Regions from separate parts of the Nocardia arseniciresistens genome, predicted to be linked through region 1. Evidence: riboswitches for the same ligand, from Rfam matches in the RefSeq annotation. Region 1 holds a riboswitch; the other holds the start of a gene.
The links. A riboswitch is a leader RNA that binds a small molecule or an ion and turns the genes downstream of it on or off. The one in region 1 is predicted to bind glycine.
Positions count from the first base shown of each region.

Region 2: another riboswitch for glycine. It lies ahead of gcvP (aminomethyl-transferring glycine dehydrogenase); the one in region 1 lies ahead of glyA (serine hydroxymethyltransferase).

Region 1 covers NZ_JBKORD010000001.1:536,572-545,339, reverse strand. Annotated here, with positions in the region: gene ACLMAJ_RS02480 (putative nucleotidyltransferase substrate binding domain-containing protein) at 57-1,868, shown strand; gene ACLMAJ_RS02475 (IclR family transcriptional regulator) at 1,882-2,667, shown strand; glycine riboswitch at 2,818-2,911, shown strand; glycine riboswitch at 2,912-3,017, shown strand; gene glyA (serine hydroxymethyltransferase) at 3,053-4,390, shown strand; gene ACLMAJ_RS02465 (L-serine ammonia-lyase) at 4,387-5,754, shown strand; gene ACLMAJ_RS02460 (uracil-DNA glycosylase) at 5,786-6,511, opposite strand; gene ACLMAJ_RS02455 (GyrI-like domain-containing protein) at 6,711-7,154, shown strand; gene ACLMAJ_RS02450 (effector binding domain-containing protein) at 7,151-7,591, shown strand; gene ACLMAJ_RS02445 (hypothetical protein) at 7,846-8,613, shown strand; gene ACLMAJ_RS02440 (Rv1355c family protein) at 8,610-8,768, shown strand, end outside.
Region 2 covers NZ_JBKORD010000002.1:377,932-386,699, forward strand. Annotated here, with positions in the region: gene ACLMAJ_RS05340 (VWA domain-containing protein) at 1-812, shown strand, start outside; gene gcvP (aminomethyl-transferring glycine dehydrogenase) at 964-3,774, opposite strand; glycine riboswitch at 3,931-4,031, opposite strand; partial or broken gene ACLMAJ_RS05350 (MerR family transcriptional regulator) at 4,165-4,716, opposite strand; gene ACLMAJ_RS05355 (bifunctional nuclease family protein) at 4,931-5,404, opposite strand; gene ftsR (transcriptional regulator FtsR) at 5,658-6,470, opposite strand; gene odhI (oxoglutarate dehydrogenase inhibitor Odhl) at 6,543-7,028, opposite strand; gene gcvH (glycine cleavage system protein GcvH) at 7,198-7,596, opposite strand; gene ACLMAJ_RS05375 (CDP-alcohol phosphatidyltransferase family protein) at 7,640-8,296, opposite strand; gene ACLMAJ_RS05380 (GMC oxidoreductase) at 8,490-8,768, shown strand, end outside.

The sequences.
Region 1 (8,768 bases):
TGCCGAAAGAGGCGGGACTAGAGGCGTTTCTCGCCGATCACGCGCCGTTCCAGGCGATGGCAACGACCGAGCTCGAGCAGCTCGCGTCGTCGTCATCGCTGCACAGATTCGCGGCGGGCACGGTGATCATGGACTACTCGGCCAAGGTGCCCGACGATATCTGGATGCTGTGGAGCGGCCGCGTCGCCTTGCTCGGCAGCGGCGACGGCACACCGATCGACACTATCGAGCCCGGCGGAATCTTCGGCTATGTTCCGCTACTCACCGGAGGCAGTGCCGACTTCCTCGCGCGGGCGGCCGAACCGAGCCTGCTTATCCGGCTGCCGGGGGCCTTGGTCGCGGCCCAGTTCGCTCAGCCCGCCGGTCTCGCGTTCCTCGCCTCCTCGGCGTGGAAAACGGTGTCCGGCAGCCGAACTCCGATGGCACCCGCGGTCGGCAGCCGCCCGGTCGGCGAGCTCGTCTCCAGGGCCGCGGTTTTCGTCACGCCGGAGACCAGCGTGCGTGATGCCGTCGTGCGGATGACCGAGGAGTCCGTCTCCTATGTGCTGATCCGGTTGCCGCAAGGCGAATTCGGCATTTTCACCGATCGCGATCTGCGTACCAAGGTGGTGGGCGCCGGGCTGCCGGTAGAAGCGCCGATCTCCCTGGTGATGAGCGCTCCGGCCCGGCGAGTGACCGCCGACCTGACCGCCGAGACCGTGCTGATGGAAATGCTGGAATGGGGGCTGCGGCATATGCCGGTGCTGTCCCGGCGCGGTGAGGTGCTGGGCGTGCTCGAGGACGCGGACCTGCTAGCCGCCTCGGCGAGACAGGGTTTCGTGCTGCGCTGCTCGATCGCCGCGGCCACCGACGCGGCCCAACTACAGCGTGCTGCGCGCGAGATCACCGGCACCGTCGTCGACCTGTTTCGCAATGGCACCGAGGCGTCGGCGACCAGCGGCATTCTGTCTGTCGTCATCGACTCGGTGGTCCGCAAGGGACTCGAACTGGCGCTGGCCGAGATCGACGATGCGCCCGAGCTGACCCCTTCGAGCGACCTGGGAGCAGTCGCCGGCGGCGGGTTCGCCTGGCTGACGCTCGGCAGTATCGCCCGGCGCGAGGCGATGCCGTCGTCGGATGTGGACAGCGCGCTGTCCTGGAGCGACGAATTATCCTCGGCGAGTGGGCAACTCCGCGCGGTCGCCGCGCGAGTGCACGCCATCCTCGATGCCTGCGGGCTGCCCGCCGACAGCAATGGCGCGATTGCCGCGAAGCCGAAATTCTCCCGTTCTCGCTCGCAATGGGCGAAGGCGGCCGAGGCTTGGCTCGACGATCCATTGCAGGGCCGTGGACTGGTCCTCACCTCGCTGCTCATCGACGGGCGCGTGGTGTGGGGTGCGGAATCGTTGCACGCGATTCCCGCCGCGTTCCGGCGGATGCGCGCCGACCACCCGCACGCGCTGCGCCTGCAACTGCTCGACGCGCTGTCGGGGCGAGTACGGACGCGCTCGCTGCGCGACGTGATCTCCCGGCGTGGCGGGACGTTCGATCTGAAGAACCACGCGCTGGCCCCGATCGTCAACCTCGCCAGGTGGGGCGGGCTGATGGCGGGCATGACCTCGGCGTCGACCCCGATGCGGCTGGCGGCCGCCGCGAGTGCCGGTGCGGTCCGCGAGCGTGATGCCGCCGTCCTGACCGAGGTTTTCACCATGCTGCAACGCATGCGTATGGTCCATCAGATCGAGCAGCTTTCCGCAGGACACAGTCCTGGAGACATCATCACGATGTCGGAACTCTCACCACTGAATCGCAGCCTGCTCAACGATGCGCTGCGCGAGATCGCGGCGGTTCAGCGACGCATCGGCAACACCGGAGCGGCGACCACCTAGACTGGTGACCGAGATGGTAATTCGAGATGTTGAGGATAACGGGCGGACGGCCGCGGTGCAGTCCGTCGATCGCGCGCTGCTCGTCTTGGAGATCATCGCCAAGCTCGGACAGGCCGGTGTCACCGAGATTGCCACCGAGCTCGGTGTCCACAAATCTACCGTCTCCCGACTGATCACGGTGCTGGAATCGCGCGGATACGTCGAGCAGCTTTCCGGGCGCGGCAAGTATCGGCTCGGCTTCTCCATCGTCCGGCTCGCAGGCTCGACCAGCGCGCAGGTCGATCTCGTCGGGCAGAGCCAAGGTACGTGCAACGAGCTGGCGGATGCCTCGGGCGAGACGACCAACCTCGCTGTGCTGGACGGCAATCGGGTGATCAACATCGTCGAGGCGATGGGGCCCGGCTCGATCGCACTGCTGTCCTGGGTGGGGAAGAGCTGCCCGCTGCACGCAACCTCCAGTGGCAAGGTGTTGCTCGCGGATCTGGTGCCGAGCCAGATGCGCAAGCGCGTCGGCGCCAAGCTGGAGATGTTCACCGAAAACACGATCACCAAGGTCGCCGACCTCGCTGCCGAACTCGTCGAGGTCAGGAAGAACGGCTGGGCGAGTGTGCGCGAGGAACTGGAGATCGGCCTCAACGCCGTCGCCGCGCCCGTCTATGACGGCGGTGGAGTAGTCGTTGCGGCACTGAGTGTTTCCGGGCCCGCCTACCGCCTCGGTCCCGACCGTTTCGCCGAAGTCGCCGAGCTGACCGTCGCGAGCGCCGCCGACATCAGCCGTCGCCTCGGATATTTCGCCTGAGCTCGAGCGCACCTGGTGGGTGCTGTGGGGCGTAGCCCGCCGCCCAATTCGTATTGACAAGGGTTGAGGTCGGCTCAATACTTAGTGCGGATGGTGCAACTGTTGCGTTTTGCGCAACTGTTGCGGCATGTGAAATTGAATAGTCGCCGTTGACGTGCGGCGGGAGATCTCCACGGAATTTCGTGGAGAGCCGAAGGAGCAAATCCTCCCGGGAATCTCTCAGGCCCAGTACCGCCGCGCACAGGCACCTCTGGAAAGCAGTGCGCACGCACTCGCCGACGGGGCAAACGCGCGGTGTCCAGATCGACACAGCGCGTGAAACTCTCAGGCCATTGGACAGAGCGGGAGGAGCCACCCACGCGCATGCGTCGACGAAAGGCTCCTGATGGCCGAACCTATTGCTATCGCTGGCGACTGCTTGCGGGTCGCTCGAAACAACAACACAGCCATTCGGACCGACCTCGACGCGTCGTTGGGTGAATTCGATCCGGTCGTCGCGAATTTGATCGACCGCGAAATCAGCAGGCAGCAAAGCGGTTTGGAAATGATCGCCTCCGAAAATCACGCGCCGCTCGCGGTGATGCAGGCGCAGGGCTCGGTGCTCACAAACAAGTATGCGGAAGGCTATCCAGGCCGTCGTTATTACGGCGGCTGCGAGCATGTCGACGAGATCGAAACGCTGGCGATCGACCGGTTGCGCGCGCTGTTCGGCGCCGAATACGTCAACGTCCAGCCGCATTCGGGCGCGCAGGCCAATGCCGCGGCGATGCACGCGGTGTTGCGGCCTGGCGATGGGATCCTCGGGCTCGCCCTCGACCACGGCGGACACCTCACCCACGGTATGAAGATCAACTTCTCCGGTCGGCTCTATGACGTTGTGGCCTACCATGTTCGGGCCGATGACCATCTCATCGACATGGACGAGGTGCGAAGGCTCGCGCAGGAGCACCGCCCGAAGCTGATCGTGGCAGGTTGGTCCGCCTACCCTCGGCACCTCGACTTCGCCGAATTCCGGCGCATCGCAGATGAAGTCGGTGCCTACCTGATGGTGGACATGGCGCACTTCGCGGGACTGGTCGCGGCGGGTCTGCATCCGTCGCCCATCCCGCACGCGCACATCGTCACCTCGACAACGCACAAGACCCTCGGTGGGCCGCGTGGCGGATTCATTCTCGCCATCGACGAATTGGGTAAGAAGCTGGCTTCCGCCGTCTTTCCTGGACAGCAGGGCGGTCCGCTCGAGCATGTGATCGCGGCCAAGGCCGTTGCTTTCAAGATGGCGGCGGAACCGGCGTTCCGTGATCGTCAGGAACGCACGCTCGCGGGTGCGCGGATCCTCGCCGATCGGCTGCTCGCCGAGGACTGCCTCGCGGCGGGAATCAGCGTCGTCAGCGGCGGTACCGATGTGCATCTGGTGCTCGTCGATCTGCGTGACTCCGAGCTCGACGGCCAGCAGGGCGAGGATCGGCTCGCCCAGATCGGAATCACGGTGAACCGCAACGCGGTTCCGTTCGATCCGCGCCCGCCCATGGTTAGTTCCGGGCTGCGAATCGGAACACCTGCGCTGGCCGCACGTGGCTTCGATACCGAGGCATTCGTCGAGGTCGCCGACATTATCGCCGCCACGTTGCGCGCGGCGCGGCCGGTCGAGGAGTCGAGTGCGCGGGTCGATGCGCTGGTTGCTCGCTTCCCGCTGTACCCCGGTCTGCGCGTGCCGGTATGACGGTCAGCATCTTCGACCTCTTCCGGGTCGGCATCGGGCCGTCGAGCTCGCACACGGTGGGGCCGATGCGCGCGGCCGACCGGTTCATCGAGGAGCTCAAAACCGTTGGGCAGCTTTACAATACGTCCGCTATTCGGGTTGAGCTGTACGGATCGCTCGGTGCGACGGGGCGCGGGCACGGCAGCATCGAGGCGATCGTGGCCGGGTTGTCCGGCGAGCGGCCGGAGACCGTTGATCCGGAGGTCGTGGTCAGCACCGCCGCCGAAACGCGGGCCAGCGGAACGTTGCGGCTCGGTGGGGTGCATCCGATCGTTTTCGCCATCGACGAGGACATCGAGTTGCTCTGGCGCGTGAAACCTGCCTTCCACAGCAACGGCATGATGTTCCGTGCGGTCGACGCCGAGGGGCAGGTGCTCATCGAGCGCCGGTTCTACTCGGTCGGTGGCGGTTTCGTGCTGGCCGAAGCCGAGATCGAACGACCCACCGAGGCGACGACGGCGGTTCCGTATCCGTTCGGCTCGGCCGGGGAGCTGCTCGCCCACACCACCGCTACCCGGCAGTCCATCAGCGAGCTGATGATGGCCAACGAAATGACCTGGCGCCGTCCGGACCGGATTCGGATCGACCTGCTCGAAATCTGGAAGGTCATGCAGGACTGCGTCCAGCGGGGGACCTCGACGGCGGGTGTGCTGCCGGGCGCACTCGCCGTCCGACGGCGTGCGGCGACGCTGCACCATCGACTGACTGTCGAAGCCGACGACACCGACCCGCTGCGTGCGATGGAGTGGGTCACGCTGTTCGCGATGGCCGTCAATGAGGAGAACGCGGCGGGCGGACGTGTCGTCACTGCGCCGACCAATGGTGCCGCGGGCATCATTCCCGCTGTGCTGCACTATGTTCAGCGTTTCGTGACCGGTGCCGGTGACGACAGCATCATCGACTTCCTTTTGACCGCGGGCGCGATCGGACAACTGATCAAGGAGAACGCCTCGATCTCCGGCGCCGAAGTCGGTTGTCAGGGCGAGGTCGGCGCGGCGTGTGCGATGGCGGCGGCCGGACTCACCGCCGTGCTCGGCGGCACGCCCGAACAGATCGAGAATGCCGCCGAGATAGGCATCGAGCACAACCTCGGTCTCACCTGCGACCCGATCGGCGGTCTCGTACAAATTCCGTGCATCGAACGAAACGGTGTCGCGGCGGTCAAGGCGATTACCGCGGCGCGCATGGCGATTCGTGGCGACGGCGTGCACCATGTGTCCCTCGACAAGGTCATCCAGACGATGCGTGCGACGGGCGCGGACATGCTGGACAAATACAAGGAGACTTCACTCGGCGGGCTCGCGGTCGCGGTGGTGGACTGCTGAGGGCTTGCCGATTCGGTCTCGGCTCGCAGCGTCAGCGCGGGGCCGATACCGACAGGCCTGCCGCAATCGCCGCATCGGTGAGTACGGCCTCGAGCATCGCGGGGGTGAGTCGGCCGGTGAAGGTGTTCTGCTGGCTGACGTGGTAGCAGCCGAAGAGCTGCAACGGTTCTCGGCTACCGTCGGACGGCGACAGCGTGACGTGCGCGCCGTGGCCGAACTTGGGTCGGGGGCGGGGAATGGTCCAACCCGCCGCCGCGAGCACCGGAAGCAGCGCCTGCCATCCGAAGGCGCCGAGCACGACGATGGCGCGGACGGTCGGCGTGAGCAGGTCCAATTCGGTGCGCAGCCAGTGGGCGCAGCGATCGCGTTCCTCCGGCGTCGGCTTGTTGTCAGGCGGCGCGCAGTGCACGGGAGCGGTGAGGCGGACGCCGGTCAGCTGTAGGCCGTCGTCGATCCGAACCGAGGTGGGCCTGCTGGCGAGCCCGACCGCGTGCAGCGCGGCGAACAGGACGTCACCGCTGCGGTCGCCGGTGAACATGCGACCTGTTCGATTGCCGCCGTGGGCGGCCGGGGCCAGGCCGACGATCAGTAGTCGGGCATCGGGCGGACCGAATCCGGGGACGGGGCGGCCCCAGTAGGTTTCCGCACGGAAGGCCGCCCGCTTCTCGGTGGCTACCTTTTCGCGCCAAGCGACGAGCCGTGGGCAGGCTCGGCACTGCGCGACGGCGGAGTCCAACTCGGCGACGGTGTGGCACATGAGAAAACCCAATCACATAACTCGAGGCGATAACCATGGGTTTGCATCCAGGACATGCGTCCAGGTAAGTGTGGCCGTGAGCTGCAGATAACGACCAGGACATGTGACCGTTAGCGCTGGCGCCGGGTTGATAGCATGGCCTTTCTGGCCGACCGGATGCGGGCTTCGCCCCCGGATTTACCCTCGAAAGAGTCTTTCCATGCAGTTTGAAATCGTCGAGCGAGACGAAACGTGGGTTGCCGGGTTGCCGGTGCGCAGCCCGAAACGTGCGCTCGGAGAACTGCGGGATCACGATCTCGAGGCGGCCTGGGCGGCAGTGCTGCATCAGGAGCTCGGTGGCCCTCTGGCCAGCGCGTATACCGATTACACCGGTGAGCTCGGCACCTACAACACTCAGATCGTCGGATACGAGTGTGCCTCGTTCGACGACGTCACCCGCGGCCACCTCGTCGCGCGGCTGCCACGCGGCACCTATGCCCGGTTCTCCTCGGTCGGTAACTTCCCGCAGGTGATGACCGACCTGTGGACGCAGATCGCCTACGCCGAGGAACACAACTACATCAAACGCACCTATACCGGTGACTTCGAGTGTTACCCGCACGCCTACAAAATTGATCTCTACCTGGCGGTAGATGCGCGATGACCTATGCGATTGTCGTGCGTGGCCAGGCGATCTACGGCGGCCTCGTGGTACCGAGGGTGCGGCCGAGCTTCAAGGTCAGCAATAGCGATCTGATCGAATTCCTCAAGGATCGGCTGCGCGACCGTGGGCAGGAGCGGCCGGATCACCCGATGTTCACCGTGTACGTGCCGGACCCCGCGGGGAACTTCAACGCCGTCGTCTGCTTCGAGTACCCGGACCACGATGCCGTCCCGGTCGGCGACGTGCTGGTCAAGGTGCCCAAGGGCGTCTATGCGCGGTTCGCGCCGAACGGCGACTACCACGATCCGGTCGAGGATGTGTGGGCGCAGGTCGATGATGCGACGGCCTCCGCGGAGATCACTCGCGCCTATCGCGAAGAGGTCGAGATCTGGCACGGTCCGGAGTCGGTGGAGCTGTTCATCTCGATCCTGGTCTAGTTGCTGAGATGTAGCTACGTCGGTACCAACCGGTCTCTCTGTTCCATTTCGTGTCCGTAAGGAGTGGCCTGACCTGCGGTTTGTTTCGGAGTCGAAATAAGTTTTCGGAAGATTAACCGGACATCTGGCCAATTCCATTCGAATGACGGATACTTCCCTAGGCAATCACACCAGATCGGCGGGCAGTCGGGTGTGAGAGCTGGACCGGCTCGATGACCGCGCGTGCGCGCGGTGGCTACGGAGTAGGGAACACCATGACTGTCGAAACAATCGCAGTCGGCCCCGGGGGCATGCGCGATGCCGAGGTGTTGCGCTTCCGGGATGTGCATTCCGGATATGTCTTCCATGTCGCGACTCCGGAGTCGCATCCAGACCTCTGGCGCCGATACTTGCGGGGTGCGCTGCGGGTTTACCGGCATTACGGAGTCGATCACGCGATCGAATACGACAAAGTCCAAAACGGCAGTTCGACCGCATTGTTCTTTGTCGCCGTCGACGCCTCGGGGGTGGTCGTCGCGGGCTTGCGGGCGCAGGGGCCGTACCCGGCGGTCGAGGATGTGCACGCGCTCGGTGCCTGGGCGGGGCAACCCGGTGAGGCCGCGCTGCGCGCGATGGTTGCTGAGCGGATACCAGAGGGGGTTGTCGAGGTCAAGGCGGTCTGGGTGGCACGACACGCGGAACGCCGATCCGCGCTCGCCGCCGCGATCTCCCGTTGCGTGGTGCACGCGGCCTCGCTACTCGGCGCTCGCTTCGGTTTCGTGACCACTGCCTCGCACGGCCTGGAACTTTATCGCTCCAGTGGTGGGCGCGTTGTCGATCGGATACCGTCGGTGCCCTATCCGGATGACCGCTATCGAACCGTCCCCGTGTGGTGGGATACTCACACGAATCGATCGGTTGCCACAAAATTGCAGACTTCGTTGATCGCGCTGGAGCGCGCGGCGCTCGAGACCTGGCATGCACAGCCGTACAGTGGCCCCACCGCTGGTGAACCATGGATCGGAGGACGGGCGCAGGTATGAACGGTGACCCCGGCCCGGTCGCGGACTACAGACCGCTGATACTCGACGAAAATGCCCCGGACGACATACCCATCCTCGTACAACTGCGTAAGTCACCGCAGGTCCGCATCCTCGACCTGCGTGATGTGCTGCGCGGCGAGCTCGCGAAGGTGCAT
Region 2 (8,768 bases), on a different contig from region 1:
CCGCGCCCGTCGCCGACCATCCGGCCGCGCTGATGTCGGGCCCATGGGTGGACAAGACCCAGAATCTGATCGCGGGCATCTTCGCCGACTATCTACGTGCCCCGCAACAGACACAGACCTTCACCACCGCCGGTTTCGCCGCCGCACCGGCCGGCCCGACGGCCGTGCCATCGCGCGCGGCGCTGGACAAAGTGCACGCTACCCTCGCCAACCCGGTTCTCGGTGTGCAGTCGACAGTGCTGGTCGATGTCTCCGCCTCGATGGGCAACACCGACGGCTCGGCCACGCGCCTCGCGAATGTTCTTGCCGCCCTTCGCTCGACGATGAATGTCATGCCACCGGACTTCGGCCTCGGTGTGTGGACCTTCGCCAAGAACCTCGACGGTACCGTCCCATACCAGATCCAGACCGTGACCGCACCACTGACCAACGACCAGCGCACCGCGCTCGGCACGGCACTGGACGCCGTCGTCCCCACCGAATCCCGCACCGACCAGGCCTACCCTTCCCTGCTGGCCGCCTACCGCGCGGCGGTCACCGGATACACCGCTAATCGCACCAATTCCGTCCTCCTGATCACCGACGGCCCCGACGACGACTCCACGCTGACCGGCACCAAACTACTCGCCGACATCACTGCCGCCACCGACAAGTCGCGCCCGGTCCGCATCGACGTCATCGTCATCGGTGGCAACGGCACCGAAACCCTGCAAAGCGCTGCCCAGCGCACCGGTGGCAGCTACACCCGCCTCGCCAGCTCCGACGACATCAGCTTCGGTACTGCCATGGTGCACACGCTGACAACGCCCTGATTCCGGCACGATCACCATCCCACCCGCACCTGGCCCCGACGAATAGGCCTGGCGCAGCGAATTCAGCGCGGTCGGCCGCGCGTGCAGCCGGGCTACCGGCACAGCGATTACGACACACCGCACCTGAGGAAGGGGCGGGCCGTATCCGCCCTCAGTCGGTGTACGCCTCCAGCGGCGGGCAAGAGCAAACCAGGTTGCGGTCGCCGTAGGCACCGTCGATACGGCGCACTGCGGGCCACACCTTGCCGCGAGCGGGGGTCAGGCCATGCGGGAACACCGCGACTTCCCTGCTGTACGGGTGATCCCATTCGCCGACAAGGCATGCCGCGGTGTGCGGTGCACCGCGCAGCGGGTTGTCCTCGACCGGCCATACGCCTGCGGCGACCTGGCTGATCTCATCGCGGATCGAGATCATCGCGCGGATGAAATCGTCGAGTTCGGCCAGGTTTTCGCTCTCGGTGGGTTCGACCATCAGCGTGCCCGCGACCGGGAAGCTCATGGTCGGGGCATGGAAACCGTAGTCCGCCAGACGCTTTGCGACATCGTCGACGGTGACGCCGGTCTGCTTGGTGATCTCGCGCAGATCGAGGATGCACTCGTGGGCGACCATGCCGTGCTCGCCGGTGTAGAGCACCGGGAAGTGTGCGTCGAGGCGGCGGGCGATGTAGTTGGCCGAGGCGATCGCCGTCAGTGTCGCCTTGCGCAGACCGTCGGCACCCATCATCCGAATGTAGGCCCAGGTGATCGGCAGGATCGAGGCCGAACCGTACATGGCGGCGGACACCGCGTGTGAACCGGTCTCGAGCGGATCGCCCGGCAGGTACGGCGCCAGGTGCGAGCGCACCGCGACAGGGCCGACGCCGGGACCGCCGCCGCCGTGCGGAATGCAGAAGGTCTTGTGCAAGTTCAGGTGGCTCACATCGCCGCCGAAGCGGCCCGGACGGGCAAGCCCGACAAGCGCATTCAGGTTCGCGCCGTCGACATACACCTGACCGCCCGCATCGTGCACCAGCGCGCACAGCTCGGCGACCTCGTGCTCGTACACGCCGTGGGTGGACGGGTAGGTGATCATGATGCACGCCAGCCGGTCGGCGTGGTCGGCGATCTTGGCGCGCAGGTCATCGAGGTCGACGTCGCCGTTGTCGCGGCACTTCACCACCTCGACGCGCAGCCCGGCCATCGAGGCGGAGGCCGCGTTGGTGCCGTGTGCGCTGGACGGGATCAGGCACGTATCCCGGTGTGTGTCACCGCGATCCAGGTGGTAGCGCCGGATGGCGAGCAGACCGGCGTACTCACCCTGACTGCCGGCATTCGGTTGCAAGCTGACCGAGTCGTACCCGGTGATCGCCGAGAGCCAGCCCTCCAGATCGTGGATCACCCGCAATAGGCCGGGGACGTCCTCGACCGGTGCGTAGGGATGCACTCGCGCGAAACCGGGCCAGGTGATCGCCTCCATCTCGGCGGTCGCGTTCAGCTTCATGGTGCAGGAACCGAGCGGAATCATGCTGCGGTCCAAGGCGATGTCTTTGTCCGAGAGCCGCCGCAGGTACCGCAGCATCGCGGTCTCGGTGTGGTAGCTGGTGAACGCCGGGTGCGTGAGGTACTCGGAGGCACGCGTCTCGACCGATGCGGCGGCGGTCGCGGGCGCGGAAACCTCCGAAGACAGTGCGGTGCCGAAGGATTCGAGAACAGCAGCGACATGCGTCGCGGTGGTCGCCTCGTCGCAGGCGATACCGACGTGATCGGCATCGACGAGCCGCAGGTTGATACCACTCGACTTCGCCTTCGCCACAACGGCTTCCGCACCCCCGGGCACATGGGCGAGCACGGTGTCGAAGAAGTTGTCGTGCACTACGGCGCCGTCGAGTCCGGTGGCGATGGCCCGCGCGTGCCCGTGCACCCGTCGCGCGATTTCGCGCAGTCCGTCGGGGCCGTGATAGCTGGCGTACATCGCGGCCAGAATCGCGAGCAGCACCTGGGCGGTACAGATATTGGAGGTCGCCTTCTCGCGGCGAATGTGCTGCTCACGAGTCTGCAGCGCGAGCCGGTAGGCGACCGAGCCGTCCGCGTCCACCGACACTCCGACCAATCGGCCCGGCAGCTGCCGGGCATGCTTGGAATGCACCGACAGGTACCCGGCGTGCGGCCCGCCGAAGCCCATCGGGACACCGAAGCGCTGCGTAGTGCCGAAGCACGCGTCGGCCCCCTGCTCCCCCGGCGGCGTGATCAGTGTCAGCGCAAGCAGATCCGCGCCGACGGCAACCAGCGCGCCACGCTCGTGCGCCGCCTCGATGAGCGGCGCCCAGTCGACCACCCGACCCGACGCGCCAGGGGCCTGAACAAGTACACCGAAGAAGTCGCCGTCAAGCAGACCGGAGGCCAGTTCGGCCTCGACGATCTCGATCCCGAGCGGCTCGGCTCTGGTGTAGAGCACGGTCTTGGTCTGCGGAAACAAATCCGTGTCGATGAGCAACCGCGCCGACTTCGACCGGCCTGCCCTGCGCAGCAGCGTCATCGCCTCGGCGGCCGCGGTGGCCTCGTCGAGCATGGAGGAATTGGCGACTTCCATGCCGGTCAGGTCCGACACCATGGTCTGGAAGTTGAGCAGCGCTTCGAGGCGGCCCTGGCTGATCTCCGGCTGGTAAGGCGTGTAGGCGGTGTACCAGGCCGGGTTCTCCAGCAGGCTGCGCACCAGTACGGGCGGAGTCAAGGTGTCGTAGTAGCCCAGACCGATCATCGAGGTGGCGACGGTGTTCGAATGGGCAAGCTCGGCCAGCTCCGCCAGCACCTCGTGCTCGGTGGCTGCCGCCGGGAGTACCTCGAGGCCGGAGCTGTCGAGAATGCTCGCGGGCAACGCGGCGGTCGCGAGCTCATCAAGCGAACCGACACCGACAACGTCCAGGATCCGGGCGAGTTCGTCCAGGTCGGGTCCGATGTGGCGGTCGGCAAATGATCGAGTCACGGCAGCTCCAAAAGGTCGGGCGGGTCGACCACACGGTCGACGAGTACCAGCCCTCCCCCTCTGTCGCGGAGCCTGAGAGATTCGGGGTGCGACCCCTTTCCCCATGGGCGGGCGACCACGCGCTGTCTGCAGCGGTCACCACTTTCCAGAGGCGTCGAAGCCCGTACGGTCCCTGTTGCCTGAGAGATTGACGGGGAGGTGCTGCTCCTTCGGCGCCCGGGCTCTTATGAAGACCAGGACTCTCCCGCACGGCGGCGACGCATCGCTAGTTTATGCCGCGCGCGCAACGAATCGCTCCACCGGACCCCGAATGGATGTGTCGTCCTCGTCACTTTCGCCGCATACGAACAGTGCCCGCCGCGGACGACGGGCACTTCACAGCGAAAATTTTTAGCCGGTCTTCTGGTTCATCCGCGCCTTGCGGCGGAACGACAGTTCATCCTCTGGACGCTCGCTCGCGCTGCCACTGACGGCCCGCTCGGCTGGGAAGTTGGCGATCGCGCCGGTCAACTCGCGCATTGCACCGCTCACCGCGATGCCGAAAACGCCCTGCCCACCCTGCAGTAAATCAACTACCTCCTCGGCCGAGGTGCATTCGTACACCGAGGTGCCGTCGGAGAACAGGGTGATACCCGCTAGGTCCTGCACGCCGCGGCTGCGCAGATGATCGACCGCGATGCGGATGTTCTGGAGCGAGATGCCCGCGTCCAATAGTCGCTTCACGATCTTGAGGACCAGGATGTCCTTGAACGAATACAGCCGCTGGCTGCCCGAGCCCGCGGCGCTACGGATGGACGGCACCACTAAACCGGTACGCGCCCAGTAGTCGAGCTGCCGGTAGGTGATCCCGGCCACCTGGCACGCGCTCGGAACGCGGTATCCGACGAGATCGTCAGGTACCGAGTCGTCCGGGAACAGGCCTGGCTGTACCACTCCCTGCGATTGCTCTGCCACTGACCACTCCCTTGCTTCGCCGCCGCCTTGGCCTCATCAATAACCCGGCTCCGTTGACCACATACACCCAGTCAGAACGCACGTGGTCCAACTATCGAGATTACTCCCCTTGATTGTCACGGGAGCGGCATCGTCGGACCAAACGCGACGCGCGGTACGAGTCTCGACCTGTACTAGAGGTCTAAAAGATAGTTCTGACCTCTCAGCTGTCGGTCGCCTTGAAGTCGTCCGGGGAGACCGATTCCAGGAACTCCTTGAACTTCTCGACCTCGTCCTCGCGCTCGTCGGGCATCACCAACCCGGCCTCCTCGAGGACCGGTTCCTCGGCATAGATCGGGCAACCGACCCGCAAGGCGATCGCTACCGAATCCGACGGCCGCGCCGAGACCCGCAGATCGTTCTCGAAAACCAGATCCGCGTAGAAGGTGCCCTCTTGCAGATCGACGATCCGGACTTCCTTGAGTGTGTGCCCGAGGTCGGTGATCAAGATCTTGATCAGATCGTGAGTCAGCGGACGGACCGGGGTCACCCCCTCCTGCTCGAGCACGATCGCGGTCGCCTCGGCCTGCCCGATCCAGATCGGCAGATACCGATCCCCGGACGCCTCACGGAGCAACAGCACGGGCTGGTTCTGTGGCTGCTCGACACGAATGCCGATCACACGCATCTCACTCATGCCTGAGCCTCGCTAACACTCGGCTCCGACATGAGCGAAGCACACTGCATCATGATTCGTTCGCTGCGCTCACTCATCGCACTGCCTCCCAATACTTCGCCGGCCACCCGGCATGAACTACCGCAGAGCTCGCCGTACCTCCGAGTCTAAGCGAACAAGAAGGTGTCCAGCATTCCGTGTGCACAGCCGAAATCAGTGTGTTGTGACCAGCGGTACCTGCTTTGCGGCGCGCGGAGAACCCCGAGCCGAACGCTCAGCCGCCGAGCGAGTTCCGCACCGACGCCTTCACCAGGCAGGTATGCAAGGTCAGCGACAATGCCGCGAGCTCGCGCACCATCTCCTCGGCCCTGGCACGGGCGCCCGCGTCGCGGCTTTTGGCAATCGGGGCCGCGATCTGGGCGACCAGGGCCGCTTCCCGGTCGGCGGCGAGTTTGAAGGCACGCAAATGCCGTGCCTCCAGCCCGAATTCCGCCATCGCCTTCGCGGTCCGCGCGAGCGTCACCGCCTCGGCGTCGAAGAAGCCCGCGGCACCGGGGGTGATCAGGTTCGCCCGGATCAGGTCGTTGAGGAACTTCTCGTCGATGTCGGCCTGCGTGAGCAGATCGGCACGAGTGAGCCGGATTTCGTGATCGAATCGCAGCTCGTCCGGCGAGACCTCACCCGGCACGACGCCGAGCCTGCGCGGCCCGCCGACGCTCGCGCCGTGTGCCGACTGCCCATTCTCCGATGGCACGGCGAGCTCGTTGTCACGGGCGGAGTGCGCCCGGGCGCGGGCTTCCCGCACACCGAGCGTCGCCGCACCGCTATCGATCGCCTCGAGCTGTTCCTTGATCACCTTCAACGGCAGGTACTGATCGCGTTGCGCGGTCAGTACGAACCTGAGCCGTTCACAGTCGGCAATCGAGAATCTGCGGTATCCGGACGGAGTGCGCTCCGGCCGGATCAGACCCTCAGCCTCGAGAAAACGGATCTTCGAGATGGTGATGTCCGGAAAGTCCGGCCGCAGCAAGTCCAGCACGGAGCCGATCGACATACCTCCGCGCGCCCACTGCGCCGCGCCCGTCATAGCATCGAGTCTTTCATGAAGCCGCGTTCTTCCCTGCCAACACGGCCGTCACGAGGACCCGTGCCGCTTGCGTCATAGACTGCCGGCACCCGCAGACGACTCGTTCACCTGGGCGCGCGGACCGGTGAGGAAGACGAGACGGAACTTTCCGATCTGCACCTCGTCACCGTTCTGCAACTCCGAGGAATCCACCGGCTCCCGATTGACATAGGTGCCGTTGAGGCTGCCCACGTCGACCACCTGGAAGGAATCGTCGTCCTGCCGGAACTCGGCGTGCCGACGGCTGACGGTGACGTCGTCGAGAAAGATGTCACTGTCGGGATGGCGCCCTGCCGACGTAGTCGGCTGATCCAGCAGGAACCGCGAGCCCGCATTCGGTCCGCGCTTGACAACCAGCAGAGCCGCGCCGACCGGCAGACCCTCGACCCCTTGGACCGGCTGCTCGCCGGTCTGCTCTGCGGAGCGCGACGCGTCGACCTCGTTCAGGAAATCCGCGCGGAAGACCGACGTCGTCTCGGCCGCGGTCTCCCCGTAACCCGGGTCTTTGTTCTCGCTCACCGTTTCTCTCCTCCTCGAACCTGATTTTCCATGCAAGCAGGTGCTGCCTCACCGCCACGACCTGGGATCGTTGACGCTAGAAACACCGGAACAGCTCACCGGCACATCTGTTGGCATTGACCGTACCCTGCCAGGGCGTGCCCGTGCAGGTAGAACCGGGAAGGCTGATTCAGCCCCCGATAACTCCTTGATAACCTGCGGCATCCAGCAGCTCGCCGAGTGCAGCATCCAGGGTTGCCGGGTCGGCCAGTTCGAGCTCGAACAGCCATCCCTCGCCGTACGGATCGGTGTTCAGCGTTTCCGGCTTCTGCACCAAATCCTGGTTCACCGCAACAACTTTCGCTGCCAGCGGTGCGTAGATATCGGACACGCTCTTGGTCGACTCGACCTCCGCGATACTTTCGCCCGCTGCCGCATCCCGATCCGCCTCCGGCAGCTGCACGAACACAACGTCACCGAGTTGAGACTGGGCGTAGTCGGTGATGCCGATTCGAACCCGCGTCGGGCTGATCCGCTGCACCCACTCGTGCTCTTCGGTGTAGTGCAGATCCTCTGGGGTTTGGGTCACAGGCCATCCTTTCTGTCGGGAACCTTCACGCAAACTCTAATCACTATGTCCTCCGGTGCGGCACAGCCGGTATCGCTCGCGCGACCGCGACGGCTTTCCCCGCATAGAGGACACCGGTCCACACATACACCGCCGTACCCCAGACCAGGAATGCCCCACCGAAGGCCCGGCCGAAACCTGCCAGTGCCCAATCCATCTGACCGGCCAGCAACCATGGCAATGCCGACATCAGCGCGAAGGTGGCCGCTTTACCCAGGTAGATCACCTCCGGTGGGTCCAGCTCGCGACGTTTGTACACCGAGAGCGTCAGGGTGAGCAGCAGATCACGGCCGACGAGAATCACCGCCACCCACCATGGGAGCAGTCCGCGGATGACGAAAGCGGCCAGAGTCGTGACCAGGTAGAGCCGGTCGACGAACGGATCGAGCAGTGCGCCCAGGCGCGAGGACTGGTCGAGTAGCCTGGCCAGCTTGCCGTCGAGGAAGTCGGTGAAGCCACTGGCGATCAGCAGCGCGAATGCCCAGCCATCGGCCCGCTCGACCAGCAGCAACCACACGAACAGCGGCACCCCGAGGAGTCGGAGCACGCTCAGCGCATTGGGGACAGTCAGAATGCGGTCGGCGAAGATACCGCCTGCCGCACCGTCACCGCTGGAGTCGGCGCGCTCGCCCGGCTCCGTCGTCCCCGATTCCGTTGTCACAGCCCGTGCATACCGCACCGACCCCCACCGGCGCCATCCGGGCACGCCGGTTTCGGACATATCGGCCGATCGGCGGGGTGCCGCTCGGAGTGCTCGCGGGTCGCTCGAAAGTACATGGATTCCATCGCATCCGACTCGGTGACAGAATGACTATGAAAGTATCTCATCCGTTGTCCGGTAGTGAGAGGAAGTCATGCCCGAATTCGACTACGACGTGGTGGTGATCGGTTCCGGATTCGGCGGCAGTGTGAGCGCATTGCGGCTGACCGAGAAGGGGTATCGGGTCGGCGTGCTCGAGGCAGGCAGGCGCTGGAACGCCGAGGACATCCCGAAGACGAATTGGAATGTGCGCAAGTCGATCTGGGCGCCAAGACTCGGCCTGACAGGCCCGCAGCGGATCAGCGTCCTCGGCAAGTGCGCGGTGTTCTCCGGCGCGGGTGTCGGCGGTGGCTCGCTGATCTACGGCAACACA